3 regions of the Pseudomonas allokribbensis genome follow, and region 3 is predicted to be linked to each of the others. Evidence: predicted binding sites of a transcription regulator. Region 3 holds the regulator's gene; each other region holds the start of a gene.

Region 1 (6,989 bases), 920 kb from region 3:
GGGCCAGCGTGGCTGTGCCAACCTTTGCGCACTTCCACGACATGGACGGCGATCAATTGAAAACGCTCATTCTGTTTGGGGCCATGCTGCTGAGCTTGCCCCTGTCTGCCGCACAGCTGGATCTGGAGCTGGGCGCGAACAGCCGCACCTGGCAGACCGAGGAATTGCTCAAGCATCCTCAGGTGCAAACCCTCACGATCAAGAATGACGTGTCCTACAAGAAGGACATGACTTATCGCGCCGTGCCGGTGGCTGCATTGCTGACCGGAATCAAACCGGACGATCACCTGCAAGCCGTAGCGCTGGACGGTTTTGCCGCCGAGCTGGCCGCTGCGCCGTTGCTGAACACCAAAGGTTCCCGCGCATGGCTGGCCATCGAAGACCCGGCCCATCCTTGGCCGCCGCTGTCGGAAGGCAAGCACAGCGCCGGACCGTTCTATCTGGTGTGGACCGATCCGCAGGCCGGCCATATCAGCCCGGAACAATGGCCGTTCGAAGTGGCGAGCATCAAACGCATGGCGCTGGTGGCCGAGCGCTTCCCTGCCCTGTTGCCGGATCCTGCGTTGAAGGCCGATGACCCGGTGAATCAGGGTTTTGCGCTGTTCCAGAAGAACTGTCTGGCCTGCCATCGCCTGAATGGCGCGGGGGATGCGCAATTCGGGCCGGACTTGAATATTCCTTACAACCCGACCGAGTATTTCGGCGCGGACTTCCTCAAGCGCTACATCCGCGATCCGCAGAGTTTGCGTCAGTGGCCACAGGCGAAAATGCCGGGGTTTTCCGCCGAAGTATTACCGGATGCGGATCTGCAGAAGCTGGTGGGGTACTTGCAGCACATGGCCGGGCGCAAGGTTGCGCCCGCCAAGTAACTCGACTACGTCGTTTACTGCTGCTGCACCGAGATGATTGGCGCAGGTGTCGGCGACACCAGCACTTTCGCGTGCATCTGCTCTGACCCGCCGCCCCGACGCATGCCCCGCACCGGGCAGGCGTCGAGGTAATCCAGGCCCACCGCCAATTTCAGGTGTCGCTCCGGCCGCGCCAGTTCATTGGTCACGTCAAAGCTGTACCAGGCGTCATCGATCCAGGCCTCGGCCCAGGCGTGACTGGCCAGATGCTCGCAATCCTCGCTGTACAGATAACCCGACACATACCGCGACGGCACACCGAGGCTGCGCGCGCAGGCCAGAAACGCGTGAGCGTGATCCTGGCAAACACCCGCCCGCCCGGCAAACGCCTCGGCGGCGCTGGTGTCGACTTCGGTGGAGCCAGGCTTATAGGTCATGTGCTGATTCAGACCATGCATCAGGTCGATCAGTGCATTGCGGTCGCGTCGTTGCTTGCAGGACTTCTCGGCAAACGCCCGCAGCGCCTCGTCCGCCTCGGTGAGCCGGGTGAAACGCAGGAACGGCAGCGCCGACTGACTCTCGTGCTCCGCTTCGCGCAACTCGTCGATATCGACCTGCCCACGAGCGCCGATGATGATCGCTTCGTGGGGTTCGTCCATGGTTAGCACATGCAGGATGTTGCCGAACGGATCGAGCTGGGCCCGCACCGGGCGCGGCAGGTCGAGCTGCCAGCTCAGCACATGCTGACGCTCGCTGTCGTGAGGTGTCAGGCGCAGGTACTGGATGCTCGCCCGCACCTGATCTTCGTAGTGATAGGTGGTCTCGTGGCTGATGGAAAGTCTCATGCGGCCTCCAGGTAGGAACTGTGAATGGCGTTGCCCAACTGGCGCACCAGCGGGATGAACTCGGTGAGCCAGGCGTGCAGCCCTTCCTCGAGGATTTCGTGGATGCCGGTGTAACGCAGGCGTGCGTCCATTTCCGCCGCCAACCGTTGCGCTGGACGACCGTTGGCTCCCGGCAGTTGCGCGAGGATCTGGTCGATCTCTTCGGTGCAGGCCCGCAGCGAGCGCGGCACGTCGGCACGCAACAGCAGCAGCTCGGCGACATGCCGGGCGCCGGGCGCGTCGCGGTAGATTTCGGTGTAGGCCTCGAACGAGGACAAGGCCCGCAACAAGGCACTCCATTGGTAATAGGCGTGGGCGGTGCCGTCGCTGACCGCTTCGGCCTGATCGCCGGCCATTTCATAGCGGGCGTCTAGCAGGCGCAAAGTGTTGTCGGCCCGCTCAATGAACGTGCCCAACCGGATGAAACGAAACGCATCGTTGCGCATGATGGTGCCGTAGGACGCCCCGCGGAACAGGTGCGAACGTTCCTTGATCCACTCACAGAAACGGCTCATGCCATAGCGGCTGAGGCCCTGGTTGGCGATCCCGCGAATCTCCAGCCAGGTGGCGTTGATGTTCTCCCACATGTCGGCGGTGATCCGACCGCGCACCGCGTGGGCACTGGCTCGCGCCGCGCCGAGGCAGCTGTAGATGCTCGCCGGGTTGGCCGCGTCGAGCGCGAAGAAGTGCAGCAATCGCTCGGCATGCAGTTCGCCATGGCGTTCCAGGTAATCGTCCAGCGTGCCGGTGATCAACAGCGGCATCGCCAGTTCGTGCAGACCATCGCCACGGCCGTCCTGCGGCATCAGCGACAGCGAATAGCTGACATCGAGCATGCGGGCGAGGTTTTCCGCCCGCTCCAGGTAACGCGACATCCAGTACAGATCCGAGGCAGTTCTACTTAACATGGCAGGCTTCCTTCAATCCTCGACCACCCAGGTGTCCTTGGTTCCACCGCCCTGGGATGAATTCACCACCAGAGAGCCTTCACGCAGGGCGACACGGGTCAAACCACCGGGCACAACCCGGGTTTCGCGGCCGGACAATACGAACGGGCGCAGGTCGATATGGCGCGGCGCAATGCCGTTTTCGACAAAGGTCGGACAGGTCGACAGCGACAGCGTCGGTTGTGCGATATACGCGTGGGGCTTGGCCTTGATCCGCTCGCGGAATGCATCGATTTCCGCCGTTGTCGCCGCCGGCCCCACGAGCATTCCGTAACCGCCGGAGCCCTGGGTTTCCTTGACCACCAGATCCGGAAGATTGGCCAGCACATGGGAAAGTTCAGACGGATTGCGGCATTGCCACGTCGGCACGTTCTTCAGGATCGGCTCTTCATCGAGGTAGAAACGGATCATCTCGGTGACGAACGGATACACCGACTTGTCGTCCGCCACGCCGGTGCCGATCGCATTGGCCAGCACCACATTGCCAGAGCGATACGACGACAGCAGACCCGGCACGCCGAGCATCGAATCCGGGCGGAAGGCCAACGGGTCGAGGAACGCGTCGTCGAGCCGGCGGTAGATCACGTCCACCGCTTTCGGGCCGTCAGTGGTGCGCATGAAGACCTTGTCGTCACGCACGAACAGATCGGCACCTTCGACCAGCTCGACGCCCATTTCCCGGGCCAGGAACGCATGCTCGAAAAACGCGCTGTTGAACCGGCCCGGCGTCAGTACCACCACACTCGGGTCGTCGATGGGGCTTGAGCTTTTCAGGGTGTCGAGCAACAGGTTCGGGTAATGGTCGATCGGGGCGATGCGCTGGGCCGCGAACAGCTCGGGGAACAGACGCATCATCATCTTGCGGTCTTCGAGCATGTAGCTCACGCCGCTGGGCGTGCGCAGGTTGTCCTCGAGCACGTAATACGTGCCGTCGCCGTCGCGCACCAGATCGACGCCGGAGATGTGCGAATAGATATCGCGGTGCAGATCCAGCCCCTGCATCGCCAACTGGTATTGCTCGTTGGCCAGCACCTGCTCGGCGGGAATGATCCCGGCCTTGATGATGCGCTGCTCGTGATAGAGGTCGGCGAGGAACATGTTCAACGCCTTGACGCGCTGGATGCAGCCGCGCTCGACGATCCGCCACTCGCTGGCGGGAATGCTGCGCGGAATGGTGTCGAAGGGAATCAGACGTTCTGTCCCTTGCTCGTCCCCGTAGAGCGTGAAAGTGATCCCGGCACGATGGAACAGCAGATCGGCCTCGCGTCGCCGCTGGGCCAACAGCTCGTCAGGCGTATCGGCCAGCCAGCGGGCAAACTCCCGGTAATGCGGGCGGACCTGGCCGCCGGCATCGTACATTTCATCAAAATAGGTGCGGATCATGCCGTACTCCTTGTCACCCCGGACATACAGGCCTTCGCAAGGCCCGTGCCATCGGCATAAACGCTTTGATTTCAATCGGTTGGATATTCACGCCACAAACACCGCACCATTCCTGTGCGGCAAATGCCCCAACCTGATCGCCCCCGCCTCATTGCGACGCAGTGCAGTCGCCTATCACCAGCATAGTCAGAGTTGATTTCACTGCCCGGCGCCGCCTGCGGATAATCCGCACATCCGTTGCGAAACGTCCCTGACGAAGTGCGCAGCCCACTGATCCGGCTTGCCCTGGCAGCCCTACCGGCCGTAACCCTGACCGGTTTCCTCTCCTTCCGGTCTTCCCTTTCAGCCACCTCTCCCGGTGGCTTTTTTTTGCGCCGGATTCTTGTTTCAGGGTTTTGCCGGGCAATGTTCAGGGCTCAGAAACGACAACGGCCGACCCGAAGGTCAGCCGTTGCTCGACGTGTTGCGAGGGTTATCAGTTCAAACGATGGCGGTTGCGCACCTCCTGCTTCACGCCCCAGCCTTCGATGATGCCGCCCAAGGGCTCGACCACCGCCGAAAAGCCCTGTTCGAAATCGCCAATGTCGTCGTAGGTTGCGTACATCACCTTGCTCAATTCCAGGGACCACGCGCCGTCGTCGCGCGCACTGACCTGGGCATTGATGGATTCACCGCGAAACTTGCCTGCCGCCCTGCGCGCCCGCTCCTCGTCCGGGAAAATGGCGTAGAACTCGATGGGATGGAACCGGGAAAAATCGAAACCGCCTTCTTTCATGCGGCGCAGCACGCTGCTGCTGATGTCTTCTTGATAGGCTGTGCTCATGAACGTCCCCCTCGCATAGATGGATAGACTTTCCGTATTCCCTGCACCTGGCCGAACGGCTCAAGCGCTACGACAACCGTGTTGCCGGCGGGAAACAAGCATGTAGCTGACAAGACCAGACCTTAGCGATCCGTTCGCTGATCTCGCTTGCAGAGTAGCCCCAAGATAGAGCCGCTGCCAAGGCCTGGTACGTTACGGACAAGAAGATTTTCAGATGGGCGTGATGCTGCGGATTTCGATGCTGTTCTGGGTTTTCAGGCTTTTGGCGCCTGCATCGGAGGTGCGCCCTTCCAGATCGTTCAGATCCAGTGCGGCGGCGACAGGAAGGAGTCGTTCCTTGATCAATCGAGCGGCCTCATCGTCGCTGGGGCATTCCGCGCGCTCGAAGATTTCATCGACAATTTCACCGTGATCATCCACGAAAGTGACTTTCCACTTTTGCATTGGTGCCTCCTCGAACAAACCCGCAAATGGGCTCATATCTATCTCGACTTTTGTCAGGATTGATCGTTCAAAAGCTTTACACCGATGAAACATGAAAAACATTTCATCTGCGGGAACGAAGCCGCTCGCTCCCGCAGTGATAACGGCTGAGTGATCAGTCGTTGCTTGGCTTGTTCACCGCTTGCAGCACGTATTGCGGCAAGGCGAAGGCGCCGATGTGGATTTCCGGGTTGTAGTAACGGGTGACGATGCCGCTGCCGATGAAGCGCTGTTGCAGGGTTTCACGGCTCAGCTTGCGGTAGGCCGGGTTGGTCGAGCCCCAGGCGAAGGTCATCGAACCGCCGATGTAGGTCGGCACGGCCGCCTGATAGAAGTGCCAGTCCGGGAACAGGCTGCGCAGGCGACCGGCGGTGGTTTTCACTTCTTCGATCTGCATGAACGGCGTGCCGTTCTGGGTCACGAGGATGCCGCCCTCGTTCAGGCAGCGGTGGCAGGCCTGGTAGAAGTTTTCCGAGAACAGCACTTCGCCCGGGCCGATCGGGTCGGTGGAGTCGGAAATGATCACGTCGAACTTTTCAGCGGTGGTTGCGACGAAGCGCATGCCGTCGTCGATCACCAGGTTCAGGCGTGGGTCGTCATAGGCGCCCTTGGAGTGGTTCGGCAGGAATTCCTTGCACATGTCGACCACGGTGCCGTCGATTTCGACCATGGTGATGTGCTCGACGCTGGCGTGCTTGGTCACTTCGCGCAGCATGCCGCCGTCGCCGCCGCCGATGATCAGCACGCGCTTGGCGGTGCCGTGGGCGAGGATCGGCACGTGGGTGAGCATTTCGTGGTAGATGAATTCATCGGCTTCGGTGGTCTGGATCACGCCGTCCAGCGCCATCACCCGGCCCATGCGCGGGTTCTGGAAGATCACCAGGTGCTGGTGCTCGGTGCGCACTTCGTGCAGCAGTTTTTCCATGCGAAAACGCTGGCCGTAGCCTTCGTAGAGGGTTTCCAGGTATTCGCTGGTCTTGGTGACGGTCATGGTGAAGTGCTCCGATGAATGCGCGGGCGCCAATCGTCAGGTTCGATTGCCCGGGAAAGGCGCGCATTCTACGTTGCCGAAGATGACAGGTCGAACCTCACTTCATCGGCCCGGCACAATCCATTGGCGCGAACGGTCAGATCCGCACATTGCCCCGCGGCCCGGCAATCGCCCAGATGATCAGGCCCAGCACCGGCAGGAAGATGATCAACAGCACCCAGAGGATTTTCATCCCGGTCTCGGCGCCGCTTTTCAGCACGTTGATGATCGCCCAGATGTCGAGGGCAAGAATGATCAGGCCGATCAGGCCGTTGAACGTGGAACCCATGGTGTCACTCCAGAATAGTGGCATGCACTTTTAGGATAGACGGTCGCGCGCAGGGTTCCCTTTTATTGCGCTCAGACGTGAACGGCGACCTTCAAGGCTTCCAGCGACGGCGCAGCGGCGATGCCGACTTCGGCACACAGTTCCAGCACGCGCGGCACGTCGTTGCCGTAGACCAGCACCACTTGCAGTTCGTCGTCGAGCAACTGGCTGAAGTTCATCAGCGTGTAGCCGCCGTTTTCCTTGTTCATGCTGCTCATCTGCACCTGGATGCGGTTGAGTGCGGTCAGCGCTTCGGTCTTGGC
Region 2 (6,989 bases), 2.7 Mb from region 3:
CGCACCTGAATCTGAGTCACCTGTGGAGCCTGAGGCCGGCAACGACAATCCTGCGCCGGACATCAGCGGCGCCAGGCCTTGATTCTGAAAAAACACCAGGTATAAAAAAACGGGCAGTCACCGCAAGGGACTGCCCGTTTTTCATGGTGCGTACGAATCAGAGATCGTCTTTGTCGAAACGCCGTGCTTCACGTTGCAGCTGATAGACGAAACGCTCGACGTTACGCGCCGCCGGGCCGCTGATGTTGTGAAAACGCAGGCCGGCGAAGGTGATGTTGAGTTTTTCTTCGAAGTGCAGGTAGCGCAGCTCGACCGATGTTGGCTGATTGCCGAACAGCGGCGGGGCGATCAGGCGATCGTAGACCTGGCCCAGTTGCAGGCGGTCGGTGATATCACCTTCAAAACGCAGCTTGCAGCCGGTGGCGGAAATATCCAGCAACTTGCCACCGATCGGCGACTTGAGCTTTTCGCCACCCAGTTCGACGCTGACCAGATCGGTCAGCTTCAGTGCCGCGCGAAAGGCGTTGCGGCGCTGGTGATAGACCACTTCGGTGGGCATCTCGCCAATGTAAAAGCGGTCACCGTCGGATTCCTTGATATCCAGCGTGCCGTTGCATTCCCAGGCAATGCGTACGCCTTCATGGAAACCTTCGACCTTGAACGGCTCGCCCGCCAGCAGGAAGCGTTCGCCATCGCGCGGGATCATTTCATCCAGGGCAATCGTGGCGGTATCCCGGTCAACCTTGATCAGGTAGCTCTGGAAGCGCTGGCTGCGTTCGTGAAAGGTGATGATCAGCGGATCGTGGCTCTCTTGCAGCTGGCGCAGGTTGCTGGAGATTTCCAGAGGCGTGGTGAGCACCTTTGGTGGCTGCGGAGAATCATCCGCGCTGAGGACGTTGGACACGTTAAATCAATCTCCAGACAAAATTTGACTACGGCTGGCCAGTATTTTGCCAGCATGTTTCGCGCGTTGATAGGGCGCAAGCATAGAAGAACGCATCACGCCTGACTGAGCGCGCGGGGTTTCTGCAGTTTGGAGAAGGTGCCACTGGCGTCATAGAGCGCAGGTGGCTCGCCGCCGGTGAGGATTTTCAGCTGATTGGCCGTGGCGGCCTGCTGAATCACGATCGACTGGCCATTTTTGGCATTGGTCGCCTGGCACTGGGCGATCAGGTCGGTCAGAACGTCGCTCTGGGTCAGCAACTGCTCGCCGATGCTCGACTGGCTGGCCAGTTGTTCCAAGCCTTGACGGTCGAGCGACAGATTGAGGCTGGCGAGGATTTCGCTGCGTTTGCGGCCATGCTGCTCAAGCAGAATGATCAATGCCTGTTTGCGCGCCAGAATTTCTTCCAGCAGCGGCATGTCGCGACCGTGCAAGGCGAGGGACTCGGATTGCAGTAACTCCAGCAATTGTTGAGCTGGAGCAAAGTCGTCGGTGATCAGTTGCAATAAAGTAGTGTCGTGCATGGCTGGCCTTGGGTTTTAAGCGTCCAAAAGCCTGGCGCTGACCGAGGCCTAGCGCTGGGCTTCGAAGTTGAGCAGTTTGCTGGCTACACGGTTGCTGTCGACTTTATAGCTGCCATCGGCAATCGCTGCTTTCAACTCGGCCACGCGGGCTTTGTCGACGGCAGGCTGATCGCGCAGCTTGTCAGTGACCTTCTGCAACTGTTGAGCCTCATTGCTGAGGTGTACCGATTCCCCGCTTTTTGCGGTACTGGCCTGTTCGGCCGGGGTATTCAGCGTCGCGGAAGTACCGGTTTCGGCGGTTTCCTTAGGCGTGCTGGTACGTGTACTGCCCGTAAGTGACGAGGAGCTGTTCAAACGGCTGAAATCGATGACCATGTTAAAAACCTCTGGGAATTTGGACGCTTGCCATGTTCTCGGCCATCCCCTGGAAAACTTTAGGCTCTTTTACCAATGAGCCTGCATGCGCCGCACAGATCCTGCTGCGGCACAGTTTAGGGAACAGCTCAGGTTGGCGCCAGTTTTCTGCGCGATCCCTCACGAGGCTTTCCTGTCATTGCTCCAATCGTTGTTCACATTGCCACTTCCACCTGGCCCGGCGCCATGACCTGCGCCTTGATGACCCGTTGGGAATTGAGGTTTTTCACTCGAATCTGTTCTTTCAGGCCACCGTTGGACAGGGCCTCGCCCGGCATGCGCACGGAGAGCGTGCCGCTGCGGGCGGTAATCACCACTTGATCGCCTTTGCGAACGACTTCCGCCTGTTCCAGATGCACCAGGGTAATCACTTGGTCGGCGACCGTTGGTCGGGTTAATTTTTGCCCGATCGCCTCATCCACCGACGTCAGGAAGCCCTGGTTGATCAGGCTCACATCATGCTCGCGCAGGGTCACGTCCTGGGGCTCGATGATCCCGGCGCGCTTGAGCGGGCGAGTGGTGGTCACGACCGGGCGAAACAGGCGGACTTGAGCGGGTACGAACACGGTCCAGGGGGAGGCGCCTTCGCAGCGAACCTTGACGGTTACGCGCCCCAAAGGACGTGCCGGGCTCTCCAGCGACGCTGTCAATTCCTTGTCGCACATAGGCATGTGCATGCGCGGATCGAGCTGCTTGACCTCGATTTCATAACGCCCTTCCGTTTGACTGGTAGCCAGATAGTCTTCTACGGTGAATTCAAGAAAGCCCTGAGTGACGCCGATAAGCATGTCAGGCAAGGTAACCGCATCAGCAATGGCAGGGCTGCCCGCGAAAAACAGGCAAGCGGCAGACACCGCGCAAAGTCCTCTGCGAAGGGGGGATGTCAGGCGTCGGAAAAATGTCGTTTGAATGTTCATAAGAGTTAAAAAGCAAGCGCCGTGCCGTTTAGCAATGAATGTGCGTCGCAACAACACTTGGCGTTGGTGTAGGAGTCTGGGCATGGCTGGTGTAATGGATTCGGTGAACCAGCGCACGCAACTGGTGGGGCAGAATCGCCTGGAGCTGTTGTTGTTCCGTCTCGACGGCCAGCAACTCTACGGGATCAACGTGTTCAAGGTTCGGGAAGTGCTGCAGTGCCCGCAACTGACGCTGATGCCCAAGTCCAGTCCTGTCGTGTGCGGGGTGGCGAATATCCGGGGGGCGACCATTCCGATCCTTGATCTGGCAATGGCAACCGGCTCCGGGGCGTTGAAAGACAAGAACAGTCCGTTCGTGATCATCACGGAATACAACACCAAGACCCAGGGTTTCCTGGTGCGCTCGGTGGAACGTATCGTCAACATGAACTGGGAAGAGATCCATCCGCCACCCAAGGGGACCGGTCGTGATCATTACCTGACCGCTGTGACTCGGGTGGACAATCAGTTAGTCGAAATCATCGACGTCGAGAAGGTGCTGGCGGAAGTCGCACCGACACCGGAAGCGATTTCGGTCGGCGTGGTGGATGTCGAGACCCAGAGCAAGGCGCTGTCTCTGCGGGTGCTGACGGTCGATGACTCGTCGGTGGCGCGCAAGCAGGTGACGCGTTGCCTGCAGACGGTAGGCGTTGAAGTGGTGGCGCTGAACGACGGCAAGCAGGCGCTGGATTACCTGCGCAAGCTGGTCGATGAGGGCAAGAAGCCGGAAGAAGAGTTCCTGATGATGATCTCCGACATCGAAATGCCGGAGATGGACGGGTACACCCTGACGGCCGAAATCCGCAGCGACCCTCGCATGCAAAAGCTTCATATCATCCTGCATACTTCGTTGTCGGGTGTGTTCAACCAGGCGATGGTCAAGAAGGTCGGTGCCGATGACTTCCTGGCCAAATTCCGTCCTGATGACCTGGCATCCCGGGTAGTCGACCGGATCAAAGCAGCAGATATCAGCTAGGGACTTTTCGTCCCTGGCGATCAACACGATTTAAGAGGCGGCATCATTTGTCTACGGGTAATTTGGATTTCGAACAGTTCCGGGTCTTCCTGGAAAAAGCCTGTGGCATTTTGCTCGGTGAAAACAAGCAGTACCTGGTCTCGAGCCGTCTCAACAAACTGATGGAGCAGCAAGGCATCAAGTCCCTGGGTGAGCTGGTACAGCGCATCCAGACCCAGCCGCGCAGCGGTTTGCGCGAGCAGGTGGTCGATGCCATGACGACCAACGAAACCCTGTGGTTTCGCGACACCTATCCGTTTGAAGTCTTGAAGAACAAGGTGCTGCCCGAAGCGATCAAGGCTGCTCCCAACCAGCGTCTGCGGATCTGGTCGGCGGCGTGCTCGTCGGGTCAGGAACCCTATTCGCTGTCGATGTCGATCGACGAGTTCGAACGGACCAACATCGGCCAGTTGAAAATGGGCGTACAGATCGTTGCCACGGATCTGTCCGGCAGCATGCTGACCAACTGCAAGACCGGCGAGTACGACAGCCTGGCGATCGGTCGCGGCTTGTCCGCCGATCGTCTGCAGCGCTACTTCGACCCGAAAGGGCCGGGGCGCTGGGTGATCAAGGCGCCGATCAAGAACCGGGTGGAGTTCCGCTCGTTCAACTTGCTCGACAGCTACGCAAGCCTTGGCAAGTTCGACATCGTGTTCTGCCGCAACGTGCTGATCTACTTCTCCGCCGAGGTGAAGAAAGACATCCTGTTGCGTATCCACAGCACGCTGAAGCCGGGCGGTTATCTGTTCCTCGGCGCTTCCGAAGCGCTGAACGGTTTGCCGGACCATTACCAGATGGTCCAGTGCAGCCCGGGGATCATTTACCAGGCGAAGTGATTGGCACCGGCAACACAAAAAACGGGAGTCCTCAGGGGCTCCCGTTTTTTTATGCCTGACCGTTTTTGCAGTGACGGCAAGCGGCAGAAAAGCGGCATCCGGCGGAAACCCGTTGCCGCTTTTCTGGCATTGCCGCATTGCCGATCACCTGCAAAGCCCCGGAATCCGGGGCTTTTTAAAACTGGCACGACGCTTGCTATAACCCAGTTACGAAAAACCCGGTCACCTGAAGGTTCCCGACATGAGCATCAGCTTCGATAAAGCGCTCGGAATTCACGAAAAAGCCCTGGGCTTCCGCGCCCAGCGTGCCGAAGTCCTGGCCAACAACATCGCCAACGCCGACACCCCGAACTACAAGGCTCGGGATCTGGAGTTCTCCAAAGTGCTCGAAGCACAGAGCCAGAAGAACGCCAACGGCACTATCGCCCTGAACATGACCAACAGCCGTCACATCGAAGCTGAAGGTCTGGGCAATGGCGACGAGTCGCTGATGTATCGCACGCCGATGCAGCCGTCGATCGACCAGAACACCGTTGATGCCCAACTGGAACAGTCGAACTACGCGGAAAACGCCGTCGGCTTCCAGGCCAGCTTCACGCTGCTCAACAGCAAATTCAAAGGGCTGGTGTCAGCCCTGCGCGGAGAGTAATCCATGTCCCTGTCCAGCGTTTTCAACATTGCCGGCAGCGGCATGAGCGCACAGACCACGCGTTTGAACACCGTGGCTTCGAACATCGCCAACGCCGAAACCGTCTCGTCGAGCATCGACCAGACCTATCGCGCCCGTCACCCGGTGTTCGCCACCATGTTCCAGGGCGGCCAGAGCGGCGGCAGCAACTCGCTGTTCCAGAACCAGGACGCGGCCGGCCAGGGCGTGCAGGTCATGGGCGTGGTCGAAGACCAGAGCAACCTCGAAGCGCGCTACGAGCCGAACCATCCGGCCGCCGACGCCAAGGGCTACGTCTACTACCCGAACGTCAACGTGGTGGAAGAAATGGCTGACATGATTTCCGCGAGCCGTTCGTTCCAGACCAACGCCGAAATGATGAACACGGCCAAAACCATGATGCAGAAGGTGCTGACCCTCGGTCAGTAATAAGGGGCGACTGCCATGAGTGTTTCCGATACCACCAGCAGCCTGAGCATGAAGGACATCCTGGCGAACTCGTCGAAAAAGACCAGTTCGACAACCGATGGCATTGCTTCGGCCACTAACAGTTCCACCGGCGGCCAGGCCCTGGGCAAGGACGCGTTCCTGCAATTGCTGGTAACCCAGCTGAAAAACCAGAACCCGCTCGACCCGCAGGACAACAGCGCATTCGTTGCCCAGTTGGCGCAGTTCAGCAGCCTCGAGGGTATTACTACCCTCAACAGCACCGTGAGTTCGCTGGCCGGCAATTACAACTCGTCGCAAGCCCTGCAGGCTTCTTCGCTGGTCGGTCGCAACGTGATCGTGCAGACCAACTCGGTCCAGCTCGACGATCCGAGCAAAGGCATGACCGGTTCGGTCACCGTTCCGTCGTCGATTGCCGGCGGCACCGTCAGCATCACCGACAGCAGCGGCACGATTGTTCGTACCCTCGATCTGGGCAGTCGCGCCGCAGGCGCCGCGAGCTTCACCTGGGACGGCAAGGACAAGGACGGCAACCTGGTCAAGACCGGTACCTATACCGTCAAGGCCAACGCATCGATCAACGGCACCGCGACCGATATGGCGACCTACCTGCCGGCCACCGTCACCAGCGTGACGATCAGCCAGACCGGCGGCGAGCTGATGCTCAACCTGTCCGGCAAGGGCACCGTTGCCCTGTCCAAAGTACAAACCATTGGTATATAGAGCCGACTAACCGGCACAAAGGAGTGGAATATGTCTTTCAATATCGGCCTTAGCGGTCTCTATGCAGCCAACAAGCAACTGGACGTGACCGGCAACAACATCGCCAACGTCGCGACCGCCGGTTTCAAATCGTCCCGCGCAGAATTCGAAGACGTCTACTCGGCGACTCGCCTGGGTAGCGGCAGCAAGGTCATCGGCAACGGCGTGCGCCTGGCCAACGTTTCCCAGCAGTTCACCCAGGGTGACATCAACAACACCGGTAACGTGCTGGACATGGGCATCAACGGCTCCGGTTTCTTCACCATGAGCAACAACGGCTCGATTTCCTATACCCGTGCCGGTACGTTCAAGGTCGACGACAAGGGTTTCATCACCAACACCGACTACACCTCGCGCCTGCAAGGTTATGGTGTGGATGCCAACGGCAAGGTCATCAACGGCGTACTGACCGACCTGAAGATCGA
Region 3 (6,989 bases):
GTGCCCGGCTCCGGCTGGTTCAGCAGCCGCAGCTTGATGGTGTCGCGCAACTGGTACAGGTTCAGATTGGTGGTGTTGACCTTCAGGTCGGCCAGATCGGCGATCGGGCCCAGCAGGGCCGTTTCATCGTTGATGGCTTCGGCCAGCGAACGATTGGCGCTGCTCAGAGGGTGGCGACGACGGGTTTCCGAAAAACGCTTGAGCAGGGTTTCTTCATCGGCGTCCAGATACAGGACGTCGCACTGGATGTGCCGGCTGCGGACTTCTTCAAGCAATTCCGGAAAGCGCGAGAGATGACTGGGCAGATTGCGTGCGTCGATCGATACCGCGACCAGTGGCTGAGACAGTTCCGTATGAATCAGTGCGCGCTCCGCCAGTTCCGGGAGCAGGCCGGCAGGCAAATTGTCGATGCAGTAGTAGCCGTTGTCTTCGAGGACATCCAGAGCGGTACTTTTGCCCGAGCCGGAGCGGCCACTGACGATGATCAAGCGCATGTTTAGTGCCCGTTTTGCTCGTCCAGGACAACCTGATACAAGGCTTCGTTGGTGGTGGCGCGACGCAATTTTTCGCGTACGTCCTTGCGGTCGAGCATGCTGGCGATCTGGCGCAGCAGTTCCAGGTGCGCATCGGTGGCGGCTTCCGGGACCAGCAGCACGAACAGCAGGTCGACCGGTGCACCATCAATGGCGTCGAAATCGATGGGTGCTTCAAGGTGCATCAAGGCGCTGATGGGGGATTCGCAACCCTTGAGGCGGCAGTGGGGAATGGCGATGCCGTTGCCAAAACCGGTCGAGCCGAGTTTTTCACGGGCAATCAGTGCCTCGAAGACATCTTGCATCTCCAGATCCGGTACTTCCCGGGCGATCAGGTTGGCAATTTGTTCGAGGGCTTTCTTTTTGCTGCCGCCCGGCACGTTCACGAGGGAACGGCCGGGGGTCAGGATGCTTTCAAGTCGGATCATGGGGGTGGGGGTTATCGACCGGTAGCGCCCTGAAGCAGGCTCTGGGTCTTTTCCTTATGCTTTTTGAGTTGTTTATCAAGCTTGTCGGTCAGCGCGTCGATCGCTGCGTACATATCGGTATGTTCCGCGTTTGCGACGACCTCGTTACCGGGAATATGCAGCGTGGCTTCGATTTTCTGCTTCAGCTTCTCGACGCACATCGTGACTTGCACGTTGGTGATCTTGTCGAAATGCCCCTCAAGCCTCTTGAGCTTTTGCTCAACGTACTCACGGAGAGGTTGGGTAACTTCCAGTTGGTGTCCACTGATGTTGACTTGCATACAGCTTCTCCTTCGTTGCCAGTGCATAAAGCGGCAGGCCGAAGAGCCTGCCACTGGAACGCTGTAACGTGGCTTACATCAACCGCTTGCGTTCGCTCGAAGGCGCGATCCCGAGGGATTCGCGGTACTTGGCGACGGTGCGGCGAGCCACCTGAATGCCTTGTGCCTCCAGTAAACCAGCGATCTTGCTGTCACTCAACGGCTTTTTCTGATTTTCCGCGGCAACCAGTTTCTTGATGATCGCGCGGATCGCCGTGGACGAGCATTCGCCGCCTTCGGAGGTGCTGACGTGGCTGGAGAAAAAGTATTTCAGTTCATAGATGCCCCGGGGGGTATGCATGAATTTTTGCGTGGTCACCCGGGAAATCGTCGACTCGTGCATGCCCACCGCTTCGGCGATGTCATGCAGCACGAGAGGCTTCATGGCTTCGTCGCCGTATTCAAGAAAGCCGCGCTGATGCTCGACGATCTGGGTGGCCACTTTCATCAGGGTTTCGTTGCGGCTCTGCAGGCTCTTGATGAACCAGCGGGCTTCCTGCAACTGATTGCGCATGAAGGTGTTGTCGGCGCTGGTGTCGGCGCGGCGCACGAAACCGGCGTACTGGGCGTTGACCCGCAGGCGCGGCACCGATTCCTGGTTCAGTTCGACCAGCCAGCGCTCGTTGTCCTTGCGCACGATGACGTCAGGCACCACGTACTCGGCTTCGGTGGACTCGATCTGCGAACCGGGGCGCGGGTTGAGGCTCTGCACCAGTTCGATGACCTGGCGCAGTTCATCTTCCTTGAGTTTCATGCGGCGCATCAGCTGGCTGTAGTCGCGGCTGCCGAGCAGGTCGATGTAATCGGTGACCAGACGCTTGGCTTCCGCCAGCCAAGGAGTCTTGGCCGACAGCTGGCGCAATTGCAGCAGCAGGCATTCGCCCAGGTTGCGTGCGCCGATGCCGGCAGGTTCGAATTGCTGGATGCGGTGCAGGACGGCTTCGATCTCGTCCAGCTCGATGTCGAGCTCCGGATCGAAGGCGTCGAGAATTTCTTCGAGGGTTTCGTCGAGGTAGCCCTGATTGTTGATGCAGTCGATCAGGGTGACGGCGATCAGGCGATCCGTGTCGGACATCGGCGCCAGGTTCAACTGCCACAGCAGGTGGCTTTGCAGGCTCTCGCCGGCGGAGGTACGGGTGGTGAAGTCCCACTCGTCGTCATCGCTGCTCGGCAGGCTGCTGGCGCTGGTCTGGTAGACGTCTTCCCAGGCGGTGTCGACGGGGAGTTCGTTGGGGATTCGCTCGTTCCATTCGCCATCCTCTAGATTGTCGACCGTCGGTGCGGTCTCCTGATAGGAGGGTTCCTGGATCTCGGTGTTGGGCTTCTGTTCGGCGTTGTCGGCCATGGGATCGGAGTTGTCGAAGTCGTCGCCGTCTTCCTGGCGTTCGAGCATCGGATTGGATTCCAGAGCCTCCTGGATTTCCTGTTGCAGATCCAGGGTCGACAATTGGAGCAGGCGGATGGCCTGTTGCAGCTGCGGTGTCATCGTCAGCTGCTGGCCCATTCTCAAGACTAGCGATGGTTTCATGGCAGGGGCTTAACACCTTATTCGCCGGCGCTATGCGCCATCCACTACAGGGCGCCGAAGCGCCAAACTTAAGCAAATTATATGCCTGAAACTGTCGTGTTTGCCTAGAGCGCTGTAACAATAAAAGCGTATAAAAGTGCGCTTCAACGTTACAGCACCCGGACGGCTGGTCGAATGCTGTCGCGCTTACAGGCGGAACTCGTGACCCAGATACACTTCCTTCACCAGATCGTTGGCGAGGATGGTCGCGGAGTCGCCTTCGGCGATCAGTTGGCCGTCATTGACGATGTAGGCCGTTTCGCAGATATCCAGCGTCTCGCGGACGTTGTGGTCGGTGATCAACACACCGATGCCCTTGGCCTTGAGGTGGTGAATGATCTGCTTGATGTCACCCACGGAGATCGGGTCGACACCGGCGAACGGTTCGTCGAGCAGAATGAACTTCGGTGCAGTGGCCAGTGCGCGGGCGATTTCCACCCGGCGACGCTCACCACCGGACAGGCTCATGCCGAGGTTGTCGCGGATGTGGCTGATGTGGAATTCCTGCAGCAGGCTTTCCAGCTCCTTGCGACGACCGGCCTTGTCGAGCTCCTGACGGGTCTCGAGGATGGCCATGATGTTGTCGGCCACCGACAGTTTGCGAAAGATCGACGCTTCCTGTGGCAGATAGCCGATACCGGCCTTGGCGCGACCGTGCATCGGCTGGTGGCTGACGTCCAGGTCGTCGATCAGCACGCGACCCTGATCAGCCTGCACCAGGCCGACGATCATGTAGAAGCAGGTGGTCTTGCCGGCGCCGTTGGGGCCGAGCAGGCCGACGATCTGACCGCTGTCGATCGACAGGCTGACATCGCGCACGACCTGGCGGCTTTTATAGGCCTTGGCCAGGTGCTGGGCTTTCAGAGTTGCCATTACTGGGATTTCTCGTCGGTTTTCTTCTTCGGCTGGATCACCATGTCAATGCGCGGACGCGCTTCGGTGACCTTGTTGCCGGTGGCACGACCCGCGCTGGCCAGCTTTTTCACCGTGTCATAGACGATTTTCTCGCCCTGAGTGGTGTTGTTGTCCTTGTCGACGACTTTCGCCTTGTCGATCAGCACAACACGGTTTTGCGCGGCGTGGTACTGGATGGTCACGCCCCAGCCCTGTACAGGCTTGGTGTCGCCAGCCGTCTGCAACTGCTCGAAGTAGGCAAGGTTGCCCACCGAGGTCACGACGTCGATATCGCCGGTCGGGGTGCGGGTGATGGTCACGGTGTTGCCTTTGACGATCATCGAACCCTGAGTGATGATCACGTCACCTTTATAGGTGGCAACGCCATTCTTGTCGTCCAGCTGGGCATCGTCGGCCTGAATGCGGATTGGCTGCTCTTGATCGTTCGGCAGAGCCCAGGCGCTCACGCTTCCCAGTGCTGCGCCCAGACTGAGCAAAATAGGGAGGGTTTTAACGAGCCTCATACTGTCCTCTTACGTTCGATAGCAGGTGTATCCTGCTTTCCTTCAAATACGCTTTCATTCCCACGCCGGTCGATACACCGCCAGCGCCGTCGATTCTAACGGGTTGCTGGGTCTGCGCATATTGTTGCTGCGGGAACACTGTCATGCGAGTGGAGGTGATCAGGGTGTCGCGGTTCTTTTCATCGGTGCGCTTGACGCGAACCGAGTCGATCAGCTCGACCTCGGTGCCACCGGAATTCACTTCACCGCGCTCGCTGGTCACGTGCCACGGGAAGTCGGTGCCGCGATACATGTTCAGGTCGGGCTTGGTGACCAGTGTAATGTCGGTCGCCTTGACGTGCTCGGCCTTGTCGGAAGTCATTTCGTACTGCACCTTGCCGTCTTCCAGGTATTGCAAGGTGTGGGTGTTGGTCGCATACCAGTCGATCGGGCTCTCTTCTGCCGAGACAGGAGGCTTGTCGAGGAAGCGTTCCGGGCTGATGTTCCAGTAGCCGACCGCGCCGAAAATGGCCGCGATGCAACCGAACAGCAGTATGTTGCGAAACTTTTTGCTAAACATGGTTTGACTCACAAATACGCGTTATTGGCGGCATCGAGGCTGCCCTGGGCGCGCAGGATCAGTTCGCAGAATTCACGGGCGGCACCCTCGCCACCACGGGCCTGAGTGACGCCATGGGCGTGCTCGCGCACAAAAGCGGCAGCGTTGGCCACCGCCATCCCCAGCCCCACCCGGCGAATCACCGGCAGGTCGGGCAGATCGTCGCCGAGATAGGCGACCTGTTCATAGCTTAGGCCCAGTTGCTCGAGAAGGCCGTCGAGGACGACGAGTTTGTCTTCACGACCCTGAAACAGGTGCGGAATGCCCAGGTTTTTCGCCCGGCGTTCGACCACCGGGGTCTTGCGACCACTGATGATGGCCGTTTGCACGCCGGCGTTCATCAACATCTTGATGCCCTGGCCGTCGAGCGTATTGAAGGTCTTGAACTCGCTGCCGTCTTCAAGGAAGTACAGGCGCCCGTCGGTGAGGACGCCGTCAACATCGAAAACCGCCAGCTTGATGGCTTTGCCGCGTTGCAGCAGATCGGTGCTCATTTACATCACTCCTGCGCGCAGCAGGTCGGAGAGGTTGAAGGCGCCGATCGGGCGATCGTCCTCATCCACGACGACAAGCGCGTTGATTCGATGGTCTTCCATGATTTTCAGGGCCTCGGCGGCGAGCATTTCGGCGCGGGCGGTCTTGCCGTGCACGGTCATCACCTGGTCGATGGTGGCGCTGCGTATATCAATGCTTCGATCCAGCGTACGGCGCAAGTCGCCGTCGGTGAAGATCCCTGCAAGCTTGCCGTCGGCTTCAAGAATCACGGTCATGCCCAGACCCTTGCGGGTCATTTCCATCAGTGCGTCCTTGAGCAGCGTGCCGCGTTGTACCTGCGGCAGCTCCTGGCCGGCGTGCATGACGTTTTCCACTTTCAGCAGCAGGCGTCGGCCCAGTGCGCCACCCGGGTGGGAAAAGGCGAAATCTTCGGCGGTGAAGCCGCGGGCTTCCAGCAGCGCCACGGCCAGGGCATCGCCCATGACCAGTGCGGCGGTGGTCGAGGAGGTCGGTGCCAGGTTCAGCGGGCAGGCTTCGTGCTCGACGTGAACGTTGAGATTGACCTCGGCCGCTTTTGCCAGAGGCGATTGCGGGTTGCCGGTCACGCTGATCAGCTGGATGCCCAGGCGCTTGATCAGCGGCAGCAGGGTGACGATTTCGTTGGTGGAGCCGGAGTTCGACAGGGCCAGGATCACGTCGTCACGGGTGATCATGCCCATGTCGCCATGGCTGGCTTCGGCCGGGTGCACGAAAAATGCCGGGGTGCCGGTGCTGGCCAGGGTCGCGGCAATCTTGTTGCCGATGTGCCCGGACTTGCCCATGCCGACCACGACGACACGGCCCTTGCTGGCCAGAATCATCTCGCAAGCGCGTACGAAATCGGCGTCGATATGGGGCAACAAGCCTTGTACGGCTTCCACTTCGAGGCGGATGGTGCGTTGTGCCGATTGAATCAGGTCGCTGGTTTGGCTCATGTCAGAAATCGTATAGCCCGATGAAAAGGCGGCGATTATAGCGGTTATGTTGAAAAGCCTCACGCAAGTTCGTCGTGCTTTGTCATTCCTCGTTACCAAAACCCTCTAATAGAAGCATCGGGCCTGTCATATCGCTGAACGTGGCCGGGGAGAGGCCTTGGGCGCTTGGCCTTTGCAGTGATATAGTTCGCCGCCAGTTCGGCCTGCCCGGGATGTAGGGGCTTTCTCCAGAAAGCCAGGCGTCCGAGTGAGAGGCTGCATCGCAAGGAGTTTAGATGAGTGCCGATAACGCCTACGCGGTCGAGCTGAAGGGAGTCTCCTTCAAGCGCGGTGCGCGGAGCATTTTCAATAACGTCGATATCCGCATCCCGCGCGGCAAGGTCACCGGCATCATGGGGCCTTCCGGGTGTGGCAAGACCACGCTGTTGCGCTTGATGGGCGCCCAGTTGCGGCCTTCGCAGGGTGAGGTCTGGGTCAACGGCCAGAACCTGCCGAAGCTGTCGCGCAGCGATCTGTTCGATGCACGCAAGCACATGGGTGTGCTGTTTCAGAGCGGCGCGCTGTTCACCGATCTCGACGTGTTCGAGAACGTCGCCTTTCCCCTGCGCGTTCACACC

The links. Region 3 encodes sigma-54, which starts transcription at its own class of promoters, with help from an activator protein. Its sites were predicted from a motif close to ANTGGCATNNANNTTGCTNT; they were not measured.
Region 1: a site for sigma-54 is predicted at 4,096-4,115, ahead of IF199_RS09020 (circularly permuted type 2 ATP-grasp protein). Genes of this name have one in related genera too.
Region 2: a site for sigma-54 is predicted at 4,869-4,888, ahead of flgB (flagellar basal body rod protein FlgB). Genes of this name have one in related genera too.

Annotation. Positions count from the first base shown of each region.
Region 1 is NZ_CP062252.1:1,947,005-1,953,993, reverse strand. It holds gene IF199_RS09035 (c-type cytochrome) at 42-869, shown strand; gene IF199_RS09030 (transglutaminase family protein) at 884-1,693, opposite strand; gene IF199_RS09025 (alpha-E domain-containing protein) at 1,690-2,640, opposite strand; gene IF199_RS09020 (circularly permuted type 2 ATP-grasp protein) at 2,653-4,062, opposite strand; gene IF199_RS09015 (ribonuclease E inhibitor RraB) at 4,538-4,885, opposite strand; gene IF199_RS09010 (hypothetical protein) at 5,096-5,329, opposite strand; gene speE (polyamine aminopropyltransferase) at 5,484-6,359, opposite strand; gene IF199_RS09000 (PLDc N-terminal domain-containing protein) at 6,496-6,687, opposite strand; gene IF199_RS08995 (hypothetical protein) at 6,759-6,989, opposite strand, start outside.
Region 2 is NZ_CP062252.1:4,936,170-4,943,158, reverse strand. It holds gene IF199_RS22580 (MFS transporter) at 1-82, shown strand, start outside; gene IF199_RS22575 (flagellar brake protein) at 158-904, opposite strand; gene IF199_RS22570 (flagella synthesis protein FlgN) at 1,000-1,467, opposite strand; gene flgM (flagellar biosynthesis anti-sigma factor FlgM) at 1,516-1,842, opposite strand; gene flgA (flagellar basal body P-ring formation chaperone FlgA) at 2,037-2,798, opposite strand; gene IF199_RS22555 (chemotaxis protein CheV) at 2,881-3,813, shown strand; gene cheR (protein-glutamate O-methyltransferase CheR) at 3,861-4,688, shown strand; gene flgB (flagellar basal body rod protein FlgB) at 4,930-5,337, shown strand; gene flgC (flagellar basal body rod protein FlgC) at 5,341-5,784, shown strand; gene flgD (flagellar hook assembly protein FlgD) at 5,800-6,525, shown strand; gene flgE (flagellar hook protein FlgE) at 6,556-6,989, shown strand, end outside.
Region 3 is NZ_CP062252.1:1,027,058-1,034,046, forward strand. It holds gene rapZ (RNase adapter RapZ) at 1-494, opposite strand, end outside; gene ptsN (PTS IIA-like nitrogen regulatory protein PtsN) at 497-961, opposite strand; gene hpf (ribosome hibernation-promoting factor, HPF/YfiA family) at 973-1,281, opposite strand; gene IF199_RS04510 (RNA polymerase factor sigma-54) at 1,355-2,848, opposite strand; gene lptB (LPS export ABC transporter ATP-binding protein) at 3,035-3,760, opposite strand; gene lptA (lipopolysaccharide transport periplasmic protein LptA) at 3,760-4,305, opposite strand; gene lptC (LPS export ABC transporter periplasmic protein LptC) at 4,292-4,864, opposite strand; gene IF199_RS04530 (KdsC family phosphatase) at 4,873-5,397, opposite strand; gene IF199_RS04535 (KpsF/GutQ family sugar-phosphate isomerase) at 5,398-6,372, opposite strand; gene IF199_RS04540 (ATP-binding cassette domain-containing protein) at 6,648-6,989, shown strand, end outside.